2 regions of the Streptomyces sp. NPDC005195 genome follow, and region 1 is predicted to be linked to the other one. Evidence: riboswitches for the same ligand, from Rfam matches in the RefSeq annotation. Region 1 holds a riboswitch; the other holds the start of a gene.

What was found. A riboswitch is a leader RNA that binds a small molecule or an ion and turns the genes downstream of it on or off. The one in region 1 is predicted to bind cyclic di-AMP.
Positions count from the first base shown of each region.
Region 2: another riboswitch for cyclic di-AMP. It lies ahead of ABZV34_RS17440 (M23 family metallopeptidase); the one in region 1 lies ahead of ABZV34_RS13300 (transglycosylase family protein).

Region 1 is NZ_JBEXHZ010000009.1:122,283-132,569, reverse strand. It holds gene ABZV34_RS13330 (cyclopropane-fatty-acyl-phospholipid synthase family protein) at 88-1,389, opposite strand; gene ABZV34_RS13325 (NAD(P)/FAD-dependent oxidoreductase) at 2,003-3,400, opposite strand; gene ABZV34_RS13320 (Ppx/GppA phosphatase family protein) at 3,851-4,792, opposite strand; gene ABZV34_RS13315 (DUF501 domain-containing protein) at 5,039-5,581, opposite strand; gene ABZV34_RS13310 (septum formation initiator family protein) at 5,643-6,119, opposite strand; gene eno (phosphopyruvate hydratase) at 6,220-7,506, opposite strand; gene ABZV34_RS13300 (transglycosylase family protein) at 7,804-8,493, opposite strand; cyclic di-AMP (ydaO/yuaA leader) riboswitch at 8,498-8,661, opposite strand; gene ABZV34_RS13295 (transglycosylase family protein) at 8,845-9,834, opposite strand; gene ABZV34_RS13290 (cytochrome P450) at 10,061-10,287, opposite strand, start outside.
Region 2 is NZ_JBEXHZ010000014.1:25,504-35,790, forward strand. It holds gene ABZV34_RS17425 (GNAT family N-acetyltransferase) at 30-2,876, opposite strand; gene ABZV34_RS17430 (HPr family phosphocarrier protein) at 3,055-3,336, shown strand; gene ABZV34_RS17435 (GntR family transcriptional regulator) at 3,531-4,226, opposite strand; gene ABZV34_RS17440 (M23 family metallopeptidase) at 4,415-5,179, opposite strand; cyclic di-AMP (ydaO/yuaA leader) riboswitch at 5,193-5,354, opposite strand; gene ABZV34_RS17445 (pitrilysin family protein) at 5,604-6,992, opposite strand; gene ABZV34_RS17450 (pitrilysin family protein) at 6,989-8,362, opposite strand; gene ABZV34_RS17455 (DNA topoisomerase IV subunit A) at 8,649-10,287, shown strand, end outside.

The DNA.
Region 1 (10,287 bases):
GGGCCCCGTTCCGGGCTGGAACGGGGCCCTTCCTCCGTCAGTGCCGAATGACCGGCCCGGGGACCGGCCACGGAACCTGGGCCGGGCCTACGGGACGACGGGGTTCCAGGTTCTCGCCCGCAGTGGCAGCCCGGAGGCGCCGGAGGGCTCCGGTGTCCTGACCGCCAGCACCTGGTTGACGCCGATGCGGTTGCGCTCGAAGGCGAGCGCGGAGGCCGCCATGTAGAGGAGCCAGACACGGGCCCGGCCGGGGCTGGTGAGCCGCACCGCCCGGGGCCACTGCGTCTCCAGGTTGGCGACCCAGTGACGCAGCGTGAGGGCGTAGTGCTCGCGGATCGACTCGACGTCACGGACCTCGAAACCGGCCCGCTCCAGCTGCGTCACGGTCGTGCCCACCGGGGCCAGTTCGCCGTCCGGGAAGACGTACGCGTCGATGAACTCGTCGACGGAGTAGGACGATTCGTCGCGTTGCGGACGACGCCCGATCTGGTGGTTGAGCAGCCGCCCGCCCGGCGCGAGAAGCCTGTACAGCACCTCCGCGTACTCCAAATAGCGCTCGGCGCCGACATGTTCGGCCATTCCGATGGAGGAGATCGCGTCGTACGGTCCGTCGGCGACGTCCCGGTAGTCCTGGACCCTGATCTCCACCCGGTCGGTCAGGCCCTCGTCCGCGACCCGCTTACGGGCGTACGCGGCCTGCTCCTGCGAGAGCGTCACCCCGACGACACTCGCACCGTGCTCGCGGGCGGCGTGCATGGCCATCGAGCCCCAGCCGCAGCCGACGTCGAGGAGCCGCTGACCCGGCCTCAGGGCGAGCTTGCGCGAGATGAGTTCGAGCTTGTCGCGCTGCGCGCCCTCCAGGGTGCCGTCGTCCTCCCAGTAGGCGCACGAGTAGACCATGGAGGGGCCGAGGACGATCTCGTAGAAGTCGTTCCCCACGTCGTAGTGGTGGCTGATCGCGCGCCGGTCGCTGCGTTTGGTGTGCAGGTGACGGCGTCCGCGCACCTCCTCGCGGGGCGGGGCGGGCGGCAGCGGGGACCCGGCCATCCGCACCAGTCCCCGGGCGGCGGCGCGGAACTCGGGGTCGCGCAGGGACTCCATGAAGCTCCGTGCGTCCTCACCCCGGTCCCAGATCAGCCCCGACACCAGGTCAAGAGCGGTGTAGAGGTCGCCCTCCACGGCGAGGTCGCCGGAGACCCAGGCGCGGGCGAGCCCCACCTCGCCCGGTTTCCACAGCAGCCGGCGCACGGCGCGCCGGTTGCGCACCACGAGAGCGGGGGCGCCGGGCGGGCCCGCCTCCGAACCGTCCCAGGCGCGAATACGCACCGGCAACGGGGTCCCCAGCAACTGTTCGACAAGGCTCTTCAGCCGCGGCGCGGCGTCCTGCATGGCGTACACCTCCGAGACGACACTCCCGAACGCTCCAACACCACGTAAACACCTACCGGCCTCGTGCGCAGTCCCCCTTCCGCGTTACAGCTGAGCAAAATAGCTGTAGCCGCCACGCTTTCCGGCCCCGCCGACCCCGCCGACCCCGTCCCGCCCGTCCTGCCCTCCTTGCCCGCCCTGCCCTGCGGCTCCGTCCAGACCCCCGCCAAGAGGCCGCCGCCCCCTGGACCCCCGCATCGCCCGAAGGGCCCGTCCTCGAACTCCGGACGGGCTGAAAGGCATGACCCCGGACGTCAGCCCTTCAGCCCGGCCTCCACCTCGGCCTCGCGCCCCGGCCTCGCGCCCCGGCCTCACACCACGGCCTCGCGCCCCGGCCTCACACCACGGCCTCGCGCCCCGGCCTCACACCACGGCCTCGCGTCTCCAGCGCGGGCCCGCACCACCAGCCCGTCCGGCGCTCGCGGGCAAGGCCCTTGAGTCCGAAGCGAGGGTCCGAGGGCGGAGCCGCCGGGAACCCCCGGCCCCTCCGGCGCACGCCGAAGGGGCCTCCCGCACCACGGATGGCGGAAGGCCCCTTCGGGCTGAACAGTCTGAAACAGTGACCGGCGGAGGGTCAGGAGGCCTTCGCCCGTTCCTCGGTCTTGGCGGCCGCGGGAGCCGCCGCAGCGGCGGCCGGCGCCGGCTTCGCCGCCTCGTAGAACTCCTCACGCGGAGTCTCCATGGCCCCGAGCGAGACGACCTCACGCTTCAGGAACATCGCGAGCGTCCAGTCCGCGAAGACACGGATCTTCCGGTTCCACGTCGGCATGGCGAGACCGTGGTAGCCACGGTGCATGTACCACGCCAGACGACCCTTGAGCTTGATCTTCGTCTTGCCCATGACGATCATCGCGACGCCCTTGTGGAGGCCGAGACCCGCGACAGCACCCTTGTTGGAGTGGCTGTAGTCCTTCTGCGGGAAGCCCCGCATACCGGCGATCACGTTGTCGCCGAGCAGCTTGGCCTGACGGAGCGCGTGCTGCGCGTTCGGCGGGCACCAGGCGTTCTCCACGCCGGCCTTGCGGGCGGCGAGGTCCGGCACCTGGGCGTTGTCGCCCGCGGCCCAGATGTAGTCCGTGCCCTGCACCTGCAGCGTGGTCCCGGTGTCCACGTGGCCACGCGGGCCGAGCGGCAGACCGAACCGGGTGAGGACCGGGTTGGGCTTGACGCCCGCCGTCCACACGATCGTGTTGGAGTCGACCTCGAGGCCGTTCTTCAGCACGACGTGACCGTCGACGCAGGAGTCCATGGAGGTGGAGAGGTAGATCTCGACCCCGCGCGACTCCAGGTGCTCCTTGCCGTACTGGCCGAGCTTGGGGCCGACCTCGGGAAGGATCTTGTCCGCGGCGTCGACGAGGACGAAGCGCATGTCCTCACGGGACACGTTGCCGTAGTACTTCGACGCGTCGCGGGCCATGTCCTCGACCTCGCCGATGGTCTCCGCACCCGCGAAGCCACCGCCGACGAAGACGAAGGTCAGCGCCTTGCGGCGGACCTCCTCGTCCGTGGTCGAGTCGGCCTTGTCCAACTGCTCGAGAACGTGGTTGCGCAGGCCGATGGCCTCCTCGATCCCCTTCATGCCGATGCCCTGTTCGGCAAGGCCGGGAATCGGGAAGGTGCGGGAGACCGCGCCCATCGCGATGACGAGGTAGTCGAAAGGCAGCTCGTACGCCTCACCCACGAGAGGGGCGATCGTGGCTACCTTGCGGTCCTGGTCGATGGTGGTGACCCGACCGGTCAGAACCTCCGCCTTGGGCAGCACGCGTCGCAGTGGGACGACGACATGCCGCGGCGAGATGCTGCCGGCGGCGGCTTCGGGGAGGAAGGGCTGGTAGGTCATGTACGACCGGGGGTCGACGACCGTGACGGTCGCCTCTCCGTAGCGCATCTTCTTGAGAATGCGCCGAGCTGCGTACAGGCCTACGTACCCACCGCCTACTACGAGGATCCTGGGACGCTCCGTGGTGCTCATGCCATCGAGTATCCACCCGCCCCTGGGGGGTCGCTCGTGCGCCCCTTCACAAGCTTGGGTGGACCCTCTGCTACACTGCGCGGCTCACGTGACTCAGGTCATGTCCCCACGAGGGAACCGGTGTTCGGGCCGGACCGTTGTCAAGAGCCCGTGAGCTGCCACTCCGGGCGTTCGAGTGCATCGACCACCCTTCGACTTCACCTCCCGGAAACACTCCCGGAATGCTCCGGTGAGCATCACCCCGAGACCGGCGAGCACCCCCATGACACCCGAGTGGCCCAGCCATCGAGCATAGGGACCGAATTCCTTGTGAAGAACTTCACGAAGTTTTCCGGCGGCGTGTCGCAGAGAGGGCCCGAATGGCCCTCTTGCGCGCTCATACGTCGCCCGACCTGCTCAGGAGAGGCTACCAGTGGGTAGCAAGCCCTCCCCGGCCCCCTCCGTCAGGGCTCAGGCGACGGACCACGCGATGCCGTCGAGGATGTCGTGCTCGCTGACGACGACCTCCTCCGCGCCGGTCCGATCCATGATCGCGAGCAGGACGAGGGCACCGGCCGCGATGACGTCGACCCGCCCCGGGTGCATCGAGGGGATCGCCGCCCGCTCCGCGTGGGTGGAGTGCAGGAGCCGCTCGGTGATCTCGCGGACCCTCTCCCGCGGGATGCGGGAGTGGTGGATGGCCTCCGAGTCGTACTCGGCCAGGTCCAGCGCGATCGAGGCGACCGTGGTGACCGAGCCGGCGAGGCCGACCAGGGTGCGGGCCTCGCCCAGCGGGACGGTCCGGGCCGCGAGGTCCAGCGCGGCTTCGATGTCGGCGCGGATCGCTTCGGTCTCCGCGGGCTCCGGGGGGTCGCTCACCACGCCGGCGTGCACCAGGTGGCGCTCCGTCATCCGTACACAGCCGATGTCCACGGAGCGGGCGGCCCGTACGTGGTCGTCGCCGACGACGAACTCGGTGGAGCCGCCGCCGATGTCCACGACCAGGTACGGCTTGGCGAGGTCGTCCCGGCCCGTGAGCTCCCTGGTCGCTCCCGTGAAGGAGAACTCGGCCTCCTGGTCGCCGGTGATCACCTCGGGCTCGACGCCCAGGATGTCGAGGACACCGCGGACGAACTCGTCCCTGTTCTCGGCGTCGCGGGAGGCGGAGGTCGCGACGAAGCGGAGGCGCTCCGCGCCGTGCTCCTTGATGACCGCCGCGTACTCGCGGCAGGCCGCGAAGGTGCGGTCCAGGGCTTCGGGGGCGAGGCGGCCGGTGCGGTCGACTCCCTGGCCGAGCCGGACGATCGTCATGCGGCGGTCCAGGTCGACGAGTTCGCCGGTCGCCGGGTTCGCGTCGGCGACGAGGAGACGGATGGAGTTCGTACCGCAGTCGATGGCGGCGACCCTGGTCATGAGCTGTGGTCTCCTGTGGTGGTTTCGATTCCGGCGTGCAGCGCCGTCCCCGTCTGTTTCGCCCCCGCCGCCCCTGCCCGGCCCGTCCCCGGGGCTCCGCCCCGGAGCCCCGCCGAGGGGCTGTGCCCGCTGGACCCCCGCATCAAAGGGCTCGTCCTCGGACGCCGGACGGGCCGAACCGCACACCCTGGGCGTCGGCCTTCGCGTGCGGGCTCGCACCTTCGGCCCGTCCGGCCGATGCGGACCTCACCCTTCCGCGCAGGCTCCCTCGGCCGCGGAAAGGTCCACGCACGGCCCCTTGCGCCACCACTCCGGCAGCATCGCGATCGCCTCGTCCCCCAGCGGGTTCACCCCGGGGCCCGCCGCCAGGGAGTGCGCCACCAGGACGTGCAGGCACTTCACCCGGTCCGGCATGCCCCCCGCGCTCGGGAACCCGGCGAGCACCTCGATGGCGTCGCGGCGCGCGATGTAGTCCTCGTGGGCGGCCCGGTACGCGGCGGCCAGCTCGGGGTCGGTGGCGAGACGCTCCGTCATCTCCTTCATGACACCGTCCGCCTCCAGTGTGCCGATCGCGGAGGCCGCGCGCGGACACGTCAGGTAGTACGTCGTCGGGAACGGCGTCCCGTCGGGAAGCCGGGGCGCCGTCTCCACCACGTCCGGCTCACCGCAGGGGCAGCGGTGCGCGATCGCGCGCAGCCCGCGCGGCGGGCGGCCGAGCTGCTGCTTGAAGGCCTCGACGTCCGCGTCGGTCGGCTCGGTCCGCGGGGTGGGCGGCGGGGGCGTTTCCATGCCTGTGCTCAAGTCACTTTCTCTGTCGTCTCACCGGCCCGTGCCGGCTCCGGTTGTCAGCTCACCGGTCGGAGCGGTCGGACTTGTCGACGCCGTCCCAGACATTGGCGTACCAGGGGCGGGCGTCCGCCCCCCGGTTCGTCCGCGACTGCTTCACCGCGTCCGGGTCGATCACGACGTATCCGGTCTCACCCGGCATCACATAGTGCAGCCGTTCCCGGATCCGCTGCTCCGCGTACGCGTCGTCCTGCCAGCGCGCCTTCAGGTCGCGCAGCTGTTCGACGCGGGCGCGGGCCCGCTCCTGTTGCCGCTGCAGATCGGCGATCGCGGCGCGCTGGGACACGTACTGCCTTATGGGATAGGCGAGGGCCACGATCAGCGAGCAGACGACGAGCGCCAGCAGCGCCGCCCGGCCCGTCAACCGCGAGCGCCGGGCCTGACGCTTGGTCTGGGAGCGGTAGACCCGGGCCGCCGTCTGCTCGCCGAGCAGCCGCAGCCGGGTCGCGGTGGAGAACCGGTCCCGGTCCTTCACGGCCATGTCCCCGCCTCCCCTTCACACGTGCGGACGTCCCCGCACACGGTACGGGACCGGGTACGGGGACGTACGTGCGACTGGCTAAGCCTTAACCCTGCCGGGGTCAGCCCTTGAAGCGCGGGAAGGCCGAGCGGCCCGCGTACACCGCGGCGTCGTCGAGGATCTCCTCGATGCGCAGCAGCTGGTTGTACTTGGCGACGCGGTCCGAGCGGGCCGGGGCGCCGGTCTTGATCTGACCGCAGTTCACGGCGACCGCGAGGTCGGCGATGGTGACGTCCTCGGTCTCGCCGGAGCGGTGGGACATCATGCACTTGAAGCCGTTGCGCTGCGCCATCTCGACGGCGTCCAGGGTCTCGGTCAGCGAACCGATCTGGTTGACCTTGACGAGCAGGGCGTTGGCGGAGCCCTCCTCGATGCCGCGGGCCAGGCGCTCCGGGTTGGTGACGAAGAGGTCGTCGCCGACGATCTGGACCTTGTCGCCCAGCTTGTCGGTGATGACCTTCCAGCCGGCCCAGTCGTCCTCGTACAGCGGGTCCTCGATGGAGATGAGCGGGTACGCGGAGACGAGCTCCTCGTAGTACTCGGTCATCTCGGCGGCCGAGCGGGACTTGCCCTCGAACTCGTACTTGCCGTCCTTGTAGAACTCGGACGCGGCGACGTCGAGGGCGAGCGCGATCTGCTCACCGGGGACGTAACCGGCCTGCTTGATGGCCTCGAGGATGAGGTCGAGCGCGGCGCGGTTCGACTCCAGGTTCGGGGCGAAGCCGCCCTCGTCGCCGAGGCCGGTGGACAGGCCCTTGGACTTCAGGACGGACTTGAGGGTGTGGTAGACCTCGGCGCCCCAGCGCAGCGCCTCGGAGAAGGACTCCGCGCCGATCGGGGCGATCATGAACTCCTGGATGTCCACGTTCGAGTCGGCGTGCGAGCCGCCGTTCAGGATGTTCATCATCGGAACGGGCAGCAGGTGCGCGTTCGGGCCGCCCAGGTAGCGGAAGAGCGGGAGGTCGGACGCCTCGGAGGCGGCGTGCGCGACGGCCAGCGAGACGCCGAGGATGGCGTTGGCGCCCAGCGAGCCCTTGTTGTCGGTGGCGTCCAGGTCGAACATGGCCTGGTCGATCAGGCGCTGCTCGGTGGCGTCGTAGCCGACGAGCTCCGGGCCGATCTGCTCGATGACGGCGAGGACGGCCTTCTCGACACCCTTGCCGTGGTAACGGTTGGGGTCACCGTCACGGAGCTCGACGGCCTCGAAGGCACCCGTGGAGGCGCCGGACGGAACGGCGGCACGACCCGTGCTGCCGTCGTCGAGGCCGACCTCGACCTCGACCGTGGGGTTGCCTCGGGAGTCCAGGATTTCCCGGGCTACGACGACGTCGATGGACGGCACGAGCATCTCCTTCTGGGATGTGACGCGGGTACGCGGGCCCGCGGGGCCCGCACTGCACGGTGCCGCGTTCGGCTCCGCGGGATGAGCCTAACCGGCCCGGGGCGATCGGCCGGACGCTCGACCACCCCTTGAGCAGAACTGAGGGTAAATATTGTTCCCCTTCGAAACAAAAAGCCCCGCTCCGGTGCGTACGGGGGAAGACGCACCGGAGCGGGGAGCCCGTGGGGACGGGGGTGACCCTCTTCGGGTCTCCGCGTGGAGACCCTTCCTACGAGAGGACCGTCATCCGAGAGGACCGTCGTCTCAGCTGAGGTGGAGCTGCTGGCCCGGGTAGATGAAGTCCGCGTCGTCGACGATGTCCTTGTTCAGCTTGAACAGGTGCTGCCAGCCGCCCTTGACCTTCTTCTTCTCGGCGATCGAGCTGAGGCTGTCGCCCTTGACGACCTTGTACTCGCCGTCGCCCTTCTTGACCTTCTTGCCGGTCGGGGTGGAGACGGTCTTCCGGGCCGCGGGGCGCTCGGACGAACGGGAGGCGGCGGTGTCCGTGGAACGGGTGGCGGTGCTCTGCGCGCCGCTGGAGGTGGACGGCTTCGCGGGGGTGGCCGTACCACCGGTGTAGGCGGCGCCGGACAGGCCCGTGCCGCAGGTCGGCCAGGCACCCTTGCCCTGCGCGGCGAGGACCTTCTCGCCGATGGCGATCTGCTGCGACTTGGAGGCCTTGTCGGCGGTGGAGGCGTAGGCGGTGCCGCCGTACGCGGCCCACGTGGAGGCCGAGAACTGCAGGCCGCCGTAGTAGCCGTTGCCGGTGTTGATCGACCAGTTGCCGCCGGACTCGCACTGGGCGACGGAGTCCCATTCGGAGGCGGTGGCGGCGGAGGCGCTGCCGGCCGCCATCAGCGGAGCGGCGATGGCGACGCCGGTGACACCGGCGAGCGTGGCCACACGAGTGGCCTTGGACGGACGGCGGTGCTTGCCCTTGCTGGAAAACAGCATCGAGTGATCCCCTCACCGACGCCTGCGAGGTGAGCTGTCGGGTTCGGGCGGGTGAGTGCCCGGCCGTGCGCCGTCGGCGCACGTCTTCACCCCAAGCCGCTCCCGGTCAACTACCGGGCACGGCGCTTACCTTGGGTCCCCCGCTCCTGCCTACGGCGCTTGACGCGTCGACTGTTCCCGTACGGCCGCTGGCAGGATTCGGCGTTGCGACCGTCGGGGCCCGCTGTGGCGAGCGGTGATGACCGTAAGCAGTCGATCGACCGAATTTCAAAGACGATCAGGGCCTTTGAGATCCATCTCTCACTTGCTCCAAACCGGACATTACACAGCGAACCATGACGTGAACTCCCGCTACTTTTCGCCCGATTCGGCATCAACTGCAAGGCTCTGACCGGGGAGGATGAGGTCCGGGTCGACACCGACCGTCTTCTCATTCCCGGCGTAGAGCCCGGCCCATCCGCCGTCGAGGTCAAGGGCGTCGGCGATCGCCGAGAGGCTGTCTCCGGTGCGGACGACGTACGAGCCGTCGACGACGGCGCGGGAGGTGCCGGAGTCGCGCGAGGTGTGCCGGCCGGAGGAGTCGTCGCCGCGGCCGTCCACCGCGTCGTCGGTGGAGTTCTCGGCGGCACTGCCACCACGGTGGCGCCCGGCGCCGGTGGCCGCGCCCTCGGACGCCGCCGAAGCGTCGCCGTCCTGGCCCGAGTTGCCCGATTCGCCACCCTTCGCCGTCCGTGCGCCCTCGCTGTCCGCCTCCGGGTCGCTGACGGAGTCCCCGTCCGAGGAGGTGTCCGACTTCGTCCTGCTCTCGATCCCGTCCGAGGACGAATCGGACGAGGACGAGCCGGACGGCGAGAAGCCGATCCCCAGCGAGTCCGACAGGGAGCCGGACGAAGTGGATGAATCGGATGAACCAGATGAACTGGACGAGTCGCCGGCCACGCCCGTGTCGACCGAGACCTCGCCCGAGTGCTCGCTGAGCCCGGAGAGCGGGCCGCAGGTCGGCCAGGCGGCGAGACCCTGGTCGGCCAGGACCTTCTTGGCGATGGCTATCTGCTGCGACCGGCTGGCCTCGTCGGCGCTCGGCGCGTACATGCGGCCGTCGTATCTCTGCCAGTTCTCCTGGGTCAACCGCAGGCCGCCGTAGTGCCCGTTGCCGTCGTCGGCGCTCCACTGACCGCCGCTCTCGCACTCGGCGACCCGGTCCCATGTGGTGCCGTCGGCCGCGCTCGCGCTCGCGGCACCGAGCAGCGGGATGGCGATCGCCGATCCGGTCACTCCTGCCGCGACGATGAGGGCCGGAGCCTGACGGGGGCGACGATGGCGGCCGTTCCCGGAGAGCATGCGAGAGCCTTTCACGTGACAGCAGGTGACTACGCGGCTGATGAGCCGCGTTGATGGGTGAACGTAGCCTCACTCGATCACTTGTCACAAGTAGATACAGCGCAGATCACGTGAAGATCACAGAGTTGAGGGACCATCACTTTTTCGCGGCCGGACGTTCATACTTCGCGGCCACCACTCCGGCGCACCGCGACGGCCGCCTCTCCGGCACCGTACGACTGCCCCATCACTGCCGCCCGGGGGTGAACTCCACCGGAAGCGTGCGCAATCCGCGCATAATGAGTCCGCCGCGCCATCGCAAATCAGCCGAATCGCCCGCTAGTTGGAGGTCCGGCAGCCGGGTGAGGAGGGTGGCCAGCGCGGTCTGTCCCTCCAGCCGGGCGAGTGGCGCGCCGAGGCAGTAGTGGATGCCGTGGCCGTAGCCGAGGTGCTGGTTGTCACGGCGGGAGAGAT
Region 2 (10,287 bases), on a different contig from region 1:
GACGGCGCCGGTGCGGCGCGGGCCGCCGCTCAGACGACGGGCAGTGTCCGGGGGCCGAGGTCGTCGCGGAGGGGGGCGCGCGCCAGCCGTACGGTGGCGCCGAGCACGCTCAGGCCGTGCGGGGCGACGACCACGGGCTCCAGGGAGACTCCGACGACCTCCGGATGATCGTCCACCAGGCGCGACACCCGCAGCATCACCTCTTCGAGGGCCGCGGTGTCGACCGGTGCCGAGCCGCGCCAGCCGAACAGGAGCGGCGCCGTCCGGATCGACCGGACCAGCGAGCTCGCGTCCCGGTCGGTGACCGGAATCAACCGGTGCGCGGTGTCCCCCAGCAGTTCCGAGGCGGCTCCGGCCAGGCCGAACGAGAGCACCGCGCCGGCCGCGGGGTCGATGACGGCCCGTACGACCGTGTCCACCCCGCGCGGCGCCATGCCCTGCACGACCGGCCGCAGCTCCTCGGGCCCTCCGAAGAGCTCGGTCAACTCCGCGTACGCCCTGTGCAGTTGCTCCTCGTTCGCCAGGTCCAGGCGTACTCCGCCGAGGTCCGCGCGGTGCCGCAGGTGCGGGGCGGTGGTCTTGAGGGCCACCGGGTAGCCCAGGGTGCCCGCGGCCGCGGCGGCCTCCCCGGGCGTCGGTGCGGGCAGCGCCCGGCGTACGTCGACGCCGTACCGCGCGAGCAGCGCGCGGGTGTCCTCGGCCCCCAGCGTCAGCCCGGTGCCACGGGACAGCAGCGCGTCGATCTGCTCGGCGGCGCCCTTCTCGTCGATGTCCTCGTACTCGGGCACCTTGCCGGGCTCGGCCGCCTCCCGTCGCCACTGGCCGTACTTCACGGCTTCGGCGAGCGCGCGGACGGCGCGCTCGGCGGCGGGGTAGGCGGGGATGAGGCGCGTCTCGTCGGGGGCTCCGGTTCCGGCGGACGGCCGCCGCGGGTCCTGTCGCCCGACCGGGGCGGAGGGCTCGCCCGGCCGGGCCGCGTCCGCGGTGGCGGCGGGCCCGGGGCCTGTCTGCGGGGCCGTACTGGCGGCGGCGGACAGCGCCTCGGCGAGCCCGCCGAGCTCGACGTGCGCCACCAGTACCGGCTTCGCCGGGGCCGAGGCCGAGGCCGAGCGCAGCGCCTCGGCCAGGGCCGCGTCCCGCACGGAGGTCTCCCCCACCGCGGGGATGGCGGTGACCACGACGGCGTCGCACCTGTCGTCGGCCAGTGCCCGCTCCAGCGCCCGGCGGAAGTCCTCCGCCGAGGCCGCCGTGGTCAGGTCGAGCGGCGGCAGCGGCCGCAGCCCCTCCGCGAGGCACGCGTCGAAGGTCAGCAGTCCCAGCGACTCGGAGTTGCCGAGGATCGCCACCCGGGGGCCGGAAGGGAGCGGCTGGCGTGCCAGCAGAAGGCCCGCGTCGACCAGCTCGGTGATCGTGTCGACCCGGATCACCCCGGCCTGTGCCAGCAGCGCGGAGACGGTGGCGTGCGGCAGCCGGGTGGCCCGTACCGCGTGCCCCTGGGGAGCGGCCGCGTGCCGTGCGCCCTGCACCACGACCAGCGGCTTCGCCGCCGCCGTCCGCCGTGCCAGCCGGGTGAACTTGCGCGGGTTGCCGATGGATTCGAGGTACATGAGGGCGACGTCGGTGTCCGGGTCGTCGTACCAGTACTGGAGGACGTCGTTGCCGGACACGTCCGCGCGGTTTCCGGCGGACACGAACGTGGACACGCCGGTGACGCCCGTGACACCGCCGCCGCGGCGGTGCAGCCGGGACAGCAGGGCGATGCCGATCGCGCCGGACTGGGCGAACAGGCCGATCCGTCCGGGGCGTGGCATCTCCGGCGCCAGGGAGGCGTTCAGGCGCACGTCGGGAGAGGTGTTGATGATCCCGAAGGTGTTGGGGCCGATGATCCGCATGCCGTAGGTACGGGCCTGGCGGACGAGTTCGCGCTGGCGCTCGCGCCCGCCGGGACCGCTCTCCGCGTACCCGGAGGAGACGACGACGAGGCCCTGCACCCCGTGCTCGCCGCACTCCGCGACGACCTCGGGGACGTACGGCGCGGGCACGGCGACGACCGCGAGGTCGACGTGCTCGCCGATGTCGCGGACGGAGCGGTGCGCGGGGACCCCGTCGAGCTCCTTCTCCTCGAGGGACTTGTTCACCGCGTACAGCCGACCCGTGAAGCCCGCCTCGCGGAGGTTGGCGAGGACGCTGCGGCCCACCCCGCCGGCCGTACGCCCCGCGCCGATGACCGCGACCGAGCCGGGCGCGAGCAGCCGCTGCACGGAACGGGCCTCGGCGCGCTGTTCCCGCGCGCGCTGCACGGCGACGGAGCGGTCGGTGGGTTCGAGGTCGAACTCCAGGCGTACGACGCCGTCCTCGAAGTGCCGCTTCTGCTGGTACCCGGCGTCCGTGAACACCTTGATCATCTTGGTGTTGGCGGGCAGCACCTCGGCGGCGAACCGGCGGATGTCCCGCTCCCTGGCCACCGCGCCGATGTGTTCGAGGAGGGCCGAGGCGACGCCGCGGCCCTGGTGGGCGTCCTGCACGAGGAAGGCCACCTCGGCCTCGTCGGCGGGCGCGGAGGCGGGCAGGCCGCCGGCACCAATGCGGTCATAGCGTACGGTGGCGATGAACTCGCCGCCGATCGTGGCCGCGAGCCCCACCCTGTCCACGAAGTCGTGGTGGGTGAAGCGGCGGACGTCCTTGGCGGACAGGCGCGGGTACGGCGCGAAGAAGCGGTAGTACTTCGACTCGTCCGAGACCTGCTCGTAGAAGCTGACCAGGCGCTCGGCGTCGTCGACGGTGATGGGCCTGACACGGGCCGTGCCTCCGTCACGCAGCACCACGTCGGCCTCCCAGTGGGAGGGGTACTCGTGCCGGTCCGACGAGGTCTGCATGGGGCCCAGAGTACGGCTCGCGTCCGTCAGCGGCGCGAGGCAGGCTAGGGGCAGCGGATTCGGATCCAGGCCGGGGTCCGAAGCCGGATCCGGGGCAGGTACGACACCCGCTCCGGACGCGCTTCACTCTATGGAACACTGGTCTAGACAACCCTGAACCCCTGAAGGGCAGCATCACATGGCTGAGCGCCGCGTCAACGTCGGCTGGGCCGAGGGCCTCCACGCCCGTCCCGCCTCCATCTTCGTCCGGGCGGCCACGGCCTCCGGCATCCCCGTGACGATCGCCAAGGCGGACGGCAACCCCGTCAACGCGGCCTCCATGCTGGCGGTCCTCGGCCTGGGCGCCCAGGGCGGCGAGGAGATCGTCCTCGCCTCGGCGGCCGAGGGCGCGGACGCCGCCCTCGACCGGCTGGCCAAGCTGGTCGCGGAAGGCCTCGAGGAGCTTCCCGAGACCGTCTGAGGTGCCCCCCTCGCGGGGCTCCCCCATTGACGGCGGCGAAGGTTTTCACATCGAAGGACATCGCCCCGTAGACAAATCGTGGACAAAGCGAAGGGGCTCGCCCGAAAACATCGGGCGAGCCCTTCGCTTTTTCGAATTACGGGCAGCGGAAATAATCTCCCGCGAATTACCCCTCTTTGTATACGGCCCCCGTGTTAATGACGCAGGCCCGTCATGTTTACGGGATGTTGCGAAGTCCTCACGCGGTCCGGGCGGTCTCCCCCACCGGGAAACCTCAGCCGGTGCGCGGCCGTCGCGCGCTCGGTGTGCAGCGCCGTGATGGCCCGGGCCCGCTCGCCGTCACCGCGCGCCACCGCGTCCACGATGCCGCCGTGCTCCGCCCAGGACTCCGCCGGATCGGCGGGCGCCCGCACCGCGTACATCCAGGCGATCTTGTGCCGCAGCTGGGCCAGCGTGGAGGTCAGCGCGGGACTCCGGGAAGCCTGTGCGAGCGTCTCGTGGAACCAGCCGCCCAGGGAGCGCAGATCCTCGCTGTTCCCCCTCCTGGAGCGCTCCTGACCCAGTCTGACCAGGCCTCGCAGCACCTTGAGGTGGGCCTCGGTGCGCCGCTGGGCGGCCCTGGACGCCCCCAGCGGTTCCAGGAGCATACGCATCTCCAGCAGATCCGCGGCCTCCTGCTCGGTGGGCTCCGCCACGCACGCGCCCGCGTGCCGCCGGGTGACGACGAAACCCTCGGCCTCCAGGGTGCGCAGGGCCTCGCGCACCGGGACGCGCGAGACGCCGTAGCGGCGCGCCAGCAGTTCCTCGGTGAGCCGGCCGCCGCGCTCGTAGACACCCGCGACGATGTCGTCGCGGATCGCCGTGCATACCGAGTGCGCGGGAATGCGCATGACCGGACCTCCGCCTTAATCCCCGCGAAACGCGGTCGATCGACGCTCGTTCGGCGACTCTATTGCAGCGAGCCGGAATTTCCGATGGCGGGCCGGAATCCATGGATATTTTTTGGACAGACAGCCGTTCGAAACGACGAAGCCCCGGCTCGGGTGAGCCGGGGCCTCGGAAGTGCGGACGCCGGGCGTCAGACGTTCACACCGTGCGAGCGGAGGTAGGCGACCGGGTCGATGTCGGAGCCGTACTCCGCCGTGGTGCGGGCCTCGAAGTGGAGGTGCGGCCCGGTGGTGTTCCCGGTGGCCCCGGAGAGGCCCAGCCGGCCGCCCGGGGTGACGGTCTGGCCGACGGAGACACCGATGGACGACAGGTGGCCGTACATCGTGTACGTACCGTCGTGCATCCGCAGGACGACCTGGTTGCCGTAGGCCCCGCCCCAGCCGGCCGTGACGACCGTGCCCGCGCCGACCGAGTGGACCGGGGTCCCGGACGCGGCGTGAAAGTCGACGCCGGTGTGGCTGCCGGAGGACCAGAGGCTGCCGCCGGTCTTGTAGCCGGTGGAGACGTACGAGCCGGGGATCGGCAGGACGAAGGTGTTGAGACGCTTGCGCTCGGCGGCGCGGGCGGCGCGTTCCTTGGCCTCGCGCTCCTTCTTCGCCTCCTCGACGGCCCGCTTGCGCGCCGCCTGTTCGGCCTTCAGACGGGCGGCCGCCTCGTCGGCGGCACGCTGCTGCGCGGCGGCCTGCGCGTCGATCTGGGCGGCGACCGTGTCGCCGATGGTGACGGCCTGGGTCAGCCCGGTCTGCTCGACGGAGCTGTCCGCGGCGAGGGCGGGGGCTGCCAGGGTTCCGATGACACCGGTGGTGGTGAGCGCCGCGACGCCGACGGCGTTCGAGGTGGTGCGCTTCACGCGGCTCGGACGTCGGTGTTTCCCGGTGCCACAGGTGAACGCCATGAAGGGGCTTGGTCCTTTCCTTCCCTCTCGCCTACCGGGTTAGCTGACGGGTTCGGAGCAGGAAGGTCTCCTACGGACGCCCTCGCGGGGAGGGAGTCCGATTCACCCCAGGGACTGCGTACGGGTCCCCGGCTCCCCTGGCTCGCGCCGTACGGGGACTCGGCGATGGCTGTCCGGTGCCGCGGACGCGGCGCACTGCCTGACGAACAGCCGGACCGACGCTAAGGGGGCCCTCTTTCAATCAACAAACAGATCGCGGTTTTTGTAGTGCATGCCACAGGGCAGAAAGGCAACCTCCCCATCAATACGGACAAATTGAGGATGTTGTCCGGGCAAAAGGGGACCCGGGCGACTCTTCGGTCACCCGGGCCCCTCCGTGCTCGCGATTTCCGCCGCGTCGTCCGCCGCGTTCTCCGCCCCGCTTCTACTCCGCGGCCACGACGGTCACTTCACCGATGCCGAGCGCCTTGACGGGCTCCTCGATCTGCGTGGCGTCGCCCACCAGGACGGTGACCAGACGGTCCACCGGGAAGGCGCTCACCGCCGCCGCGGTGGCCTCCACGGTGCCGGTCGCGGCGAGCTGCTGGTACAGCGTCGCCTGGTAGTCGTCCGGCAGGTACTGCTCGACCTGGTCGGCGAGCGTGCCCGCGACGGCCGCCGCGGTCTCGAACTTGAGGGGTGCCACCCCCACCAGGTTCTGCACGGCGACGTCCCGTTCGGCGTCCGTCAGACCGTCCGCGGCGAGGGTGCGCAGCACCTTCCAGAGGTCGTCCAGGGCCGGCCCGGTGTTCGGGGTGTCCACCGAGCCGCTGATGGCGAGCATCGCGATACCCGTGCCGTCCGGAGCGGAACGCATCACCTGGCCGAAGGCCCGCACCCCGTAGGTGTAGCCCTTCTCCTCGCGCAGCACGCGGTCCAGGCGCGAGGTGAGGGTGCCGCCGAGGCAGTACGTGCCGAGCACCTGGGCGGGCCAGACACGGTCGTGCCGGTCCGAGCCGACGCGGCCGATCAGCAACTGCGTCTGGACCGCGCCGGGGCGGTCCACGATGATCACGCGGCCGGTGTCGTCGGCGGTGACCGGCGGCACGGGACGCGGTTCGGCGGAGGAACCCGTCCAGGCGCCGAGCGTCTCGGCGAGCAGCCCGTCGAGGTCCACGTCGGTGAGGTCACCGACGATCACGGCGGTGGACGTGGCCGGGCGAACGTACCGGTCGTAGAAGGCGCGGACGCCCGCCGCGTCGATCTTCCGGACGGTCTCCTCGGTGCCCTGCCGGGGACGGGACATCCGCGAGGTCGCCGGGAACAGCTCCCTGGAGAGCTCCTTGGCGGCGCGGCGGGCCGGGTTGGCGCTCTCGTGCGGGATCTCGTCGAGCCGGTTGCGTACCAGCCGCTCGATCTCGCTCTCGGTGAACGCCGGTGCCCTCAGGGCGTCGGCGAGCAGGCCGAGCGCCTTGGGCAGGCGTGAGACGGGCACTTCGAGGGAGAGGCGTACGCCGGGGTGGTCGGCGTGCGCGTCGAGGGTGGCGCCGCAGCGCTCCAGCTCGGCGGCGAACTCCTCGGCGGAGAGCTTGTCGGTGCCCTCGGAGAACGCGCGCGCCATGATCGTGGCGATGCCGTCGAGGCCGGCGGGCTCGGCGTCCAGCGGCGCGGCGAGGAGCACCTCGACGGCGACGACCTGCTGGCCCGGGCGGTCGCAGTGCATCAGGGTCAGCCCGTTGTCCAGCGTGCCGCGCTCGGGAGCCGGGAAGGCCCAGGGCTTGGGCCGGCCGGCCTGGGGCTGCGGGTGGAAGTCCATGGTGGCGAGCTCGGTCACTTCGCCGCCTCCTCGTCGGTGTCGTCGGCGGCGTCGGCGGCGTCGATGGCGTCGTCCGTGCCGGTGGCTTCGTCGGCGATCGGCTCGTAGACGAGCACCGCGCGGTTGTCGGGGCGCAGGCGGGCCTTGGCGACCTCCTGGACCTCCTCGGCGGTGATGTCGAGGATGCGCTGCACGGCCGTCAGGGCGAGCATCGGATCGCCGAACAGGACCGCGTACCTGCACAGTTCGTCGGCGCGGCCCGCGACCGTGCCGAGCCGGTCCAGCCACTCGCGCTCCAACTGGGCCTGGGCGCGCTCCATCTCCTCGGCCGTGGGACCCTCCTCGGCGAACCGGGCGAGCTCCTCGTCGACCGCGGCCTCGATGACCGGGACCTCGACGTCGCCGGACGTCTTCACGTCCAGCCAGCCCAGGGAGGGCGCCCCGGCGAGACGCAGCAGGCCGAACCCGGCCGCGACGGCGGTGCGGTCACGGCGAACGAGCCGGTTGTACAGGCGGGAGGACTCGCCGCCGCCGAGGACGGTCAGGGCGAGGTCGGCCGCGTCGGACGCGCGCGTGCCGTCCTCGGGAAGCCGGTAGGCGGCCATCAGGGCGCGCGCCGGGACCTCTTCCTCGACGACCTCGCGCAGCTGCTCGCCGAGGGTCTCGGGCAGCGAACCGTCGCGCGGGGCGGGCTTTCCGTCGTGCCCGGGGATGGAGCCGAAGTACTTCTCGATCCAGCGAAGCGTCTGCTCGGTGTCGATGTCGCCGACGACCGAGAGCACCGCGTTGTTGGGCGCGTAGTAGGTGCGGAAGAAGGCGCGGGCGTCCTCGAGGGTCGCCGCGTCCAGGTCCGCCATCGACCCGATGGGGGTGTGGTGGTACGGGTGGCCCTCGGGGTAGGCGAGCGCGGTCAGCTTTTCGAAGGCGGTGCCGTAGGGCACGTTGTCGTAGCGCTGCCTGCGCTCGTTCTTGACGACGTCCCGCTGGTTCTCCATGGACTCGTCGTCGAGCGCGGCGAGCAGCGAGCCCATCCGGTCCGCCTCCAGCCAGAGGGCGAGCTCGAGCTGGTGGGTCGGCATCGTCTCGAAGTAGTTGGTGCGCTCGAAGCTGGTGGTGCCGTTGAGCGAACCGCCCGCGCCCTGCACCAGTTCGAAGTGGCCGTTGCCCTTCACCTGGCCCGATCCCTGGAACATCAGGTGCTCGAAGAGGTGGGCGAGTCCGGTACGGCCCTCGACCTCGTGGCGCGAGCCGACGTCGTACCAGAGGCACACCGCCGCGACCGGGGTCAGATGGTCCTCGGAGAGCACCACGCGCAGGCCGTTGGCCAGGCGGTGCTCGGTCGCTGTCAGGCCGCCGGAGCCTGTCTCAGCTGTGGCCGTGTGACCCATGGGCATGTACGTCCCTTCGATCGCGGAAACTGCAGAATTCCTGCCGGTCCTGCCACTGTATGCAAGCGTGCCGACAGGTGGCGAAGTTCCCGCGCCCCGTACGCCGAGAGCGAGATTCACCTGCGGCGCGAGGGCGGGTTTCGGGCCGCCCTGAGCGAGCGGAAAGGGGCTCCGCGCAGCCCCTACGGACGGGTCGCGGTCCGCGTTGTCAGCGGGGCGGTCCACAATGGTGCGCGTCAGATCCCGTTCATGCCCCGGCAGAGACTGTGAAGGAGCCGCAGCAGCGATGGCCCGCCGCAGCACGAAGACCCCGCCGCCCGACGACTCGTACGAGGAGAAGATCCTCGACATCGACGTCGTGGACGAGATGCAGGGCTCCTTCCTCGAATACGCGTACTCGGTCATCTACTCGCGAGCCCTGCCGGACGCCCGTGACGGCCTCAAGCCCGTGCACCGACGCATCGTCTACCAGATGAACGAGATGGGGTTGCGCCCCGACCGCGGCTACGTGAAGTGCGCGCGCGTCGTCGGCGAGGTCATGGGTAAGCTCCACCCGCACGGCGACGCGTCGATCTACGACGCGCTGGTGCGACTGGCCCAGCCCTTCTCCATGCGCCTGCCGCTCGTCGACGGGCACGGCAACTTCGGCTCGCTCGGCAACGACGACCCGCCGGCCGCCATGCGTTACACCGAGTGCCGGATGGCCGACGCCACGTCACTGATGACCGAGTCCATCGACGAGGACACGGTCGATTTCTCGCCGAACTACGACGGCCAGGAGCAGGAGCCCGGCGTCCTCCCCGCGGCGTACCCGAACCTCCTCGTCAACGGCTCGTCGGGCATCGCCGTCGGCATGGCGACCAACATGCCGCCGCACAACCTCGGCGAGGTCGTGGCGGCCGCCCGGCACCTGATCCGCTACCCGGGCGCCGACCTGGACACCCTGATGAAGTACGTGCCGGGCCCCGACCTGCCCACGGGTGGCCGGATCGTCGGCCTGTCCGGGATCAGGGACGCCTACGAGTCGGGCCGCGGCACCTTCAAGATCCGTGCCACGGTGTCGGTGGAGGACGTGACGGCGCGCCGCAAGGGTCTCGTCGTCACCGAACTGCCCTTCACCGTCGGTCCTGAGAAGGTGATCGCCAAGATCAAGGATCTGGTCGGCGCCAAGAAGCTGCAGGGCATCGCCGATGTGAAGGACCTCACCGACCGCTCGCACGGCCTGCGTCTGGTCATCGAGATCAAGAACGGCTTCGTGCCGGAAGCGGTCCTGGAGCAGCTCTACAAGCTGACGCCGATGGAGGAGTCCTTCGGCATCAACAACGTCGCTCTGGTGGACGGTCAGCCGCTCACCCTGGGTCTCAAGGAGCTCCTGGAGGTCTATCTCGACCACCGCTTCGAGGTCGTGCGCCGGCGCAGCGAGTTCCGCCGCGGGAAGAAGCGCGACCGGCTTCACCTGGTCGAGGGTCTCCTTGTCGCGCTGATCGACATCGACGAGGTCATCCGTCTGATCCGGTCCAGCGAGAACTCGGCGCAGGCCAAGGAGCGCCTGATCGAGCGGTTCTCGCTCTCCGAGGTCCAGACGCAGTACATCCTGGACACCCCGCTGCGCCGCCTCACCAGGTTCGACCGTATCGAGCTGGAGTCGGAGCGCGACCGGCTCAACGGCGAGATCGACGAGCTGACCGGGATCCTGGACTCGGACGCCGAGCTGCGCAAGCTGGTCTCCACCGAACTGGCCGCGGTCGCGAAGAAGTTCGCCACCGACCGGCGCACGGTGCTCCTGGAGTCCGCCGGCTCCGTCGCGACGGCGGTTCCGCTCCAGGTGGCGGACGACCCGTGCCGGGTACTGCTGTCCTCGACGGGCCTGGTCGCCCGCACGGCCGACGGTGGACCCTTTGCCGAGGCGGAGGACGCCAAGCGCA